Regions from separate parts of the Halioglobus sp. D3-4 genome, predicted to be linked through region 1. Evidence: predicted binding sites of a transcription regulator. Region 1 holds the regulator's gene; each other region holds the start of a gene.
The links. Region 1 encodes sigma-54, which starts transcription at its own class of promoters, with help from an activator protein. Its sites were predicted from a motif close to TGGCACANNNNTTGCNNT; they were not measured.
Positions count from the first base shown of each region.

Region 1 (2,267 bases):
AAACAAGTCGCCACCGGCGATATGGACAGTGGCCTCCGCACGCTGCACCTTTTTTTCCACCGTAAGAATGACATCGGTAGCGGTTATATGGTCGAAGTGGCGTTGCAATCGCTCGAGCTTGCTTTCGACATAGTCCTTCAGGGGAGTGGTGATTTCCAGGTGGTGACCAGTGATGGTGAGTTGCATAGGTTGCTCCTGTTACAGGTTTGAGACTATTGGTGCCTAATGCCGGCGAGGCCGGTTGCTGATAGTTTGATTCTAGACCAGACGTTTGCGTTCGTTGGATGGTGGTATAAAAAGAGCGTCACGGTATTTGGCTATGGTGCGCCTGGCAATTTCAATGCCCTGTTCTTTCAGAAGCGCTGCAATTTTGTTGTCGCTCAATGGCTTACGCGGGTTTTCGGCGGCCACAAGTTTTTTAATCAGCGCCCTGATGGCGGTGGACGAGCACTCTCCGCCACTGGTGGTCCCTACATGACTTGAGAAGAAATACTTGAGTTCGAAGACACCTCTGGGTGTGTGCATATATTTGTTTGTGGTGGCTCGCGAGATTGTGGATTCATGCATTTCAACGGCCTCGGCAATTTCGTGCAATACCAGTGGTTTCATGGCTTCGGTACCATACTCGAGAAAATTTCGCTGGTGATCGACGATTTTACTGGCAACCTTCATCAGGGTTTCGTTGCGGCTGTGCAGGCTCTTCAGAAACCAGCGCGCCTCCTGCAGGTTATCACGTAAATAGGTGTTGTCGGCGCTGTTATCGGCGCGTTTGATCAAACTGGCGTAGCCGGTATTGATGCGTAATTTTGGTGCGATATCGGGGTTGAGTTCTACCAGCCAGCGACCATTCTTCTTGGTGACAAAGACATCGGGGACAACGTACTCGACCTCCTCGGGTACCGCAGTGTAGCCCGGGTTGGGGTCCAGTGACTGAATCAGCGTCAGTATCTGTTTGAGTTCGTCCTCGCTAATTCGCGCGCGCCTGAGAATCTGGCCGAAATCGCTGCTTGCCAACTGGTTCAGGTAGCGGCTGACAATCAGTTTCGCCTGATCAAGCCAGGGCGTGGTGGGTGGTAACTGGTTTAGCTGTATCAGCAGGCATTCCTGCAGGTCGCGAGCGCAGACCCCGGAGGGCTCAAACTGTTGGAGCCGGTGCAGTACGGCGATGAGCTCGTCAAAATCTATCTCGAGGTCATCGGCCAGGCTCTCGTAAATTTCTTCAGGGCTGCTCAGGAGGCGACCGTTGGCATCCGTAGCGTCAATGATCGAAAGCGCTATAAGGCGGTCTGTATCGGAGAGTCGGGTCAGCCCAAGCTGCCACAGCAGTTGCTCACGGAGTGATTCACTGGCCGAGTTCTGTGCAGAGAAATCATGATCGTTGTTCTCATCACCCTGTGATGCTGGCGCCGATGCTGAAGGCAGCAGATCATCCCACTGCACATCAACAGGCAGATCATCAGACAGGGAGGACTCCCCGTCTACCTCCTTCGAGCTCCAGTCAGGCGCTTCCTCGGTACTGTCATCGTTTTTGTCGTTCTTGCTGCGCGAAGCGTCATCGGTATTGTCCGGTGCGTCATCACCTGAAGTGTAGGGGTCATCCTCAGACATCTCCAGAAGCGGGTTGCTATCCAGTGCCTGCTGGATCTCCTGCTGGAGGTCCAGTGTGGACAGCTGCAACAATCGAATCGCCTGCTGCAGCTGCGGCGTCATCGTAAGTTGTTGACCCAGCTTTAACTGGAGTGACTGCTTCATTTCAAGACTCGGAGCATTGTTTATCTCACGCGGGTATCATCCCGGCCGTTGGGACTTACACAGCCAGTGTAGCCCCCGTGGCCAACGGGTGGCAACCGCTTGGCGTGAAAATTGCTTGGTTTTGTGAGGTGGTCGAAAACTCGTGGCTATGGCCTGCGCGACCGCGCCGGGAAGGGGTTACATACGGAACTGATCGCCAAGGTATACCTGGCGCACATGTTCGTTGCCCAGTACATCTTCGGTTGTTCCAGAGGCGATAATTTGACCTTCGCCCACGATATAGGCCTTTTCACAGATATCCAGTGTGTCCCGCACGTTGTGGTCGGTTATCAACACTCCGATACCGCGATCGCGTAAGTGTAGAATGATCTGTTTGATATCGGTGACTGAGATTGGGTCTACACCGGCGAAAGGTTCGTCCAGCATAATAAAATCCGGCTCAGTGGCCAATGCCCTGGCTATTTCGATACGTCGTCGTTCGCCACCCGACAGCGCCTGGCCAAGGCTGTCCCGCA
Region 1 covers NZ_CM147907.1:2,673,860-2,676,126, reverse strand. The annotation lists gene hpf (ribosome hibernation-promoting factor, HPF/YfiA family) at 1-186, opposite strand, end outside; gene AC0L6S_RS11510 (RNA polymerase factor sigma-54) at 259-1,752, opposite strand; gene lptB (LPS export ABC transporter ATP-binding protein) at 1,930-2,267, opposite strand, start outside.

Region 2 (2,267 bases), 100 kb from region 1:
CTGGCGGTATTGCGCACTTTCGAGACAAGCGACGGTTTTGTCGTGGGTATGGCTTTGCAGGACAACCACTTCACTAATCTGTGCACTGCGTTGGAATGTACTGAGTTGCTAGAGCGCGAAGGCATGCGCAATCTCGGCGAGCGTATCAGTGACTTCGACACCTGGCTGGATGCCATAGGTGAGGTGATGAAACGCTTTACCACCAGTGAGTTACTTTCGCGGCTGGATGCCGCTGGTGTGCCGTTCGGGCCAGTAAAAACGGTGCGCGAATTTGCCGATGACCCACAGGCGAAACACAACCGCACCATCTTCGATGCCGAACATCCGGAGGCGGGGACGCTCAGGTATATACGCTATCCGGGACATCTGTCGGAGACACCCGCTGCGCTGTACCGCCACCCGCCCAGACTTGGAGAACACAGCGAGGCGATTCTGCAAGAGGCGGGCTACGACGACGCAGAGATACAGGCGTTACTCAACGCAAATGTGATCGGCACCCACTAAAAAGCTGAAAACGCCAACGGGCCCGAACCGATGCCGTCACGCGGCTAGTTTGGCACGACGCCTCATGGTGACAACGCCACCGAGCGCAAGCAGGAACATCGATAGCATGGTGGGCTCGGGTACTGCGTCATAAACAGTACTCCCATCGTCCTTGAATACGTAGTTGCGCGCGGCCCCCTGTACAAGGTTATCACGCACGTAAGCCGAGGCAGCATTGGATAAATCAGAAACATTGAAACCCGCTGTTGGGCCGTAATACTGACCTAGGTACTTGTTGGAGTAATCTTCTGCAAATATATGGCCGCCATAGCCAATGATATCGTACCAGGCCATATTGTTGATATTTGCGACAGTATCGTCGACGGTTGAGATCGAGTACTCAGAGGCATTGCCACCGAACAGCAGAGCTGCGGCCTCCTGACCTGTGTATGCCAATGGTCCGTTGGGGGGAGTATCGGACCAGAGCGGCGCATTGGGATCGGCGACATCCCAATAGCCTACATACATCAAGGCAGCATTTGCGGAGTTTACAAACGGGAGTGCTGCCAGTGCAATCACCGCGAAATACCGTTTTATCGAGGCCGTCATCATCGCCATACCCTGTTTGTATGAATAACATGATATTCTGATGCGATATTTATGCCAGCATTATTTTATCCTTATAAATCAATGAAATAGAAAGAATCTCAAGCTTCCAACTGTTGGCATGTAAAGAAAGCGGACGGTCAGGGCCGCCAACAGGCTGCGGCGCGATTGCTAGCGGCCGCACACAGTTGCGCGCTGCGCAGGGGGTTTGCATCCAACCCATTGGTCAACAGGCAGAACGAAATACCACTGACCGGGTCTCCCCAAGCCACCTGCCCACCCACACCCTGATGCCCGAAAGCACGCCCGGAGACCCGGTTTCCCAGCCCCCGATACGGCTGGTAGCGGTCCGTTCCGGCGATCACCACACCGAGGCTGCGATTGGCCGGCGCGCCCGTCATGGGATCGGGGAAATCGACGCGCACCGTACCGATGGCATCGGCCAGAATCTCCGGCTGCCATAGCTCTGCGCTGTTGCGCATGACACCCTGATAAAACAGCGCCACGTCCGCCGCAGTAGACACAGCGCCCCCTCCCGGCACACCCAACGCCCGCACCGCGGGATCGTTGAACATCAATAGCGAGTGATCCACCGTATTGGGCCACTCGATCGCCGCCCCAAAAAGTTCCCGGATCTGCTCAGACGACGGCGGTTCACCGACGTGTTGCACGGTGGTGATATCAGACTGTTCGGACTCGGGGACACCCAGACACAACTGTTGCAGGCCAAGCGGTGCAATGATATTGGCCTGCAGATAGCGCCGGTAGTCGACCCCGCTGACAGTCTCAATCAATTCCGCCAGCACCCAGTGTGCCGACAGCGGGTGATACTCCATTCGGCTACCCGGTTCCCAGTTAAGGTGCCAGTTGCGCATTGCATCAAGGCGAGATGCCCGTGTCCACCACGCTGGCGCGGACAGCGGTGCGCGCGGGAAACCCGCCGTATGGCACAGTACGTGCTCGATCGTGATGTGCTGTTTGCCGTTCTCTGCAAAGGCCGGAATATACTCCGCGACAGGCTTATCGATCAGGATCAGGCGCTCACCCATCAGGCGCCATATCGCAGAGGCCACGACAGGCTTGGTACAGGAAAATATGTTGTAGCGGTTGCTGTTATCGGCGCGACCCAGTGTTTCGAAATGTACCAGGTCTCCATCTTTGGCCAGCGCGAATTGCAG
Region 2 covers NZ_CM147907.1:2,571,579-2,573,845, forward strand. The annotation lists gene AC0L6S_RS11010 (CaiB/BaiF CoA transferase family protein) at 1-504, shown strand, start outside; gene AC0L6S_RS11015 (PEP-CTERM sorting domain-containing protein) at 541-1,095, opposite strand; gene AC0L6S_RS11020 (serine hydrolase domain-containing protein) at 1,230-2,267, opposite strand, start outside.
Region 2: AC0L6S_RS11015 (PEP-CTERM sorting domain-containing protein) is a predicted target of sigma-54. The motif match lies at 1,132-1,149, and genes of this name have one in related genera.

Region 3 (2,267 bases), 2.1 Mb from region 1:
AAGGGAGATCATCATGGAATTTGGCGGAGTACTTGGTTTGATCGTTTTGATACTCGATATCTGGGCGATCGTGAAAGTAGTAGGATCCGGCGCAGGTACTGGCGAGAAAATACTGTGGACTTTGTTGATTATACTGCTGCCTGTCATCGGCCTGATCGTCTGGTATGTGGCAGGCCCGAAATAGGTATTGACAACACCTGTCAAACACTTTCCAGTGAGAAAAAAATGCGGGGCCAGTAATGGCCCCGCATTTTTATTGTCGCTTCATTACTCAAGCGATGGTTACACCGAGGGCGGGCCCCGTCCAGTTACCAGGTGGATGACCAGCAGGATGATACCGATCACAAACAGTACCCAGGATATCTGCCCTGCGATAGCGGCGATCCCTGAAGCACCCAGCAGACCGGCAACCAATCCCACTACCAGAAATACTAAAGCCCAATAAAGCATCGTCTTTCTCCTTAATTGTTGAGTGTTGGATGTCGACCAATGTCTAGCTCTCGCTGACCATCAGCTTATTGCTTACTTCCGCGACACCCTCTACCTGCCTGGCGATTTCGCCCGCCAGATCCCTCTCTGCAGAGGAGTCCACTGTGCCGCTCAACGTCACCGCATTGCGAACCGTGTCGACGTTTATATCCAGACCATCGGTCTGCTCATTGGCAAGTAACTTTGTCTTCACTTCGGCAGTGAGGGTGGCGTCTTCAACCTTCGCTGACAGTGCGCGATCATCTTCTGATTGCCCTGACCTGGCTTCTTCCGGCGCCACGACCATGAGACGATTAGTCACCTCGGTCACACCATCGACACCAAGTGCCAGCCGCTCGGCCAGTTCCTTGTCGACTTCCGACTCCACCTTGCCGGTGAGCACAACAGTTGTACCCATCACCTCGGGATCAATAGTGAAGTTGTTGAGGTGACGATTGAACAGGTAGATGGTGTCGAGTTTGCCCTCGCGCCAGGCATCACTGGCGTGTCGTTCAAGGCTGGAGGATGTTGTGGGCTCGCTGGTCGTCGCCTCCTGACCAGCATAGGCCGGCATGGATAACACCGAGCTCAATGCCAGGGTCGTACATGCCAGTTTGATAGCATTCATATTGTTCATGTATCTCTCCTGTAGTTTCATCAATGCCGGTACGCATGGAAAAAATGTGCGGACACCACGACCGGCTTCAGCAAAGTCGTTGCGAAAAGCATGCCAGCACGAGAACACTGGCTAAAAATGAATACGCTATATCGGGGAAAATAGCTGCCTGTAAGTACTCTACCGAAAAATTGAGAATTTCTGAGGCTGGCAGGACGAGTACAATGCCGTGCTCCAAAATCCCAAAGTTATCCAGTTGGTGGAAGATGTGACAAAGTTAACTGTATGATTTACAAACGCCGGAGCTGGACAAAAAAATCGACAATTACTTTATTTCCTCGGCAAGCTCTCGGCTAGTGTACTTGCCATCAATACGTTGCAAATCTGACAATGGCCAGAGAAACTATTACAAAATCCGGAGCTGTGGCTACCGGGAAGATACCAACAGGAGCGGCACACCTGCCAACACGGATGAATGGTAAACAGGTTACAGGAACGGATCATGCCCCCCGTCGCTTTATCTGTGCAGCCAATACGCGCTGGTACAAAAAATGCATGATCACAATGAGACAAATTCCACCCGTCAGGAGCAGTTTTTGTGAACGATGTAATATCGCTGAACGACCTTATCGACAAACGGGTCTACACAACATCGGGCATTCAGGAGGGCGCAATCGAAAACGTTATGGTAGACCCTTCGTCAGGCATTGTCCGCTTTGCCTGCATCAGGGTAAGCGATGACGTGTCGATAATGATGCCCTGGGCCGCGATGATTTTTTCCAAATCAAAAAGTGGCTTTGTGCTTACACACAGGGGGGAATCCATCATGCGGCGCCGAGTGCTCAACTGATAACAGCACCACTTACATTCAGCTGGGCGTGAAACGCTGCCCGAAATATTCTACGCAATCGGTATCAAGGAGCCTCGTACTCGTTAAGCCTGTTATAGAGTGTTTTAAGGGAGATACCCAGACTGTCTGCGGCTGCCTTTTTGTCCCCATCAAACGACTCCAGAGTCGCGATAATCTGCTTCTTCTCAGTCTGTTCAAGCGATGCCCCAACAGACACGCGCAGGTAGTCTCCCGCCTCCACGAGGTCGATCTGCCCATCGGGAAAGTGCTCTCTCTCCAGCTGCTGATCGGCCATGATGTACGCCCGCTCTATCGCGCTCTTAAGCTCCCTGA
Region 3 covers NZ_CM147907.1:581,852-584,118, reverse strand. The annotation lists gene AC0L6S_RS02425 (PLDc N-terminal domain-containing protein) at 14-184, shown strand; gene AC0L6S_RS02420 (DUF1328 domain-containing protein) at 283-450, opposite strand; gene AC0L6S_RS02415 (BON domain-containing protein) at 494-1,105, opposite strand; gene AC0L6S_RS02410 (PRC-barrel domain-containing protein) at 1,683-1,934, shown strand; gene AC0L6S_RS02405 (sigma-54-dependent transcriptional regulator) at 1,999-2,267, opposite strand, start outside.
Region 3: AC0L6S_RS02415 (BON domain-containing protein) is a predicted target of sigma-54. The motif match lies at 1,184-1,201, and genes of this name have one in related genera.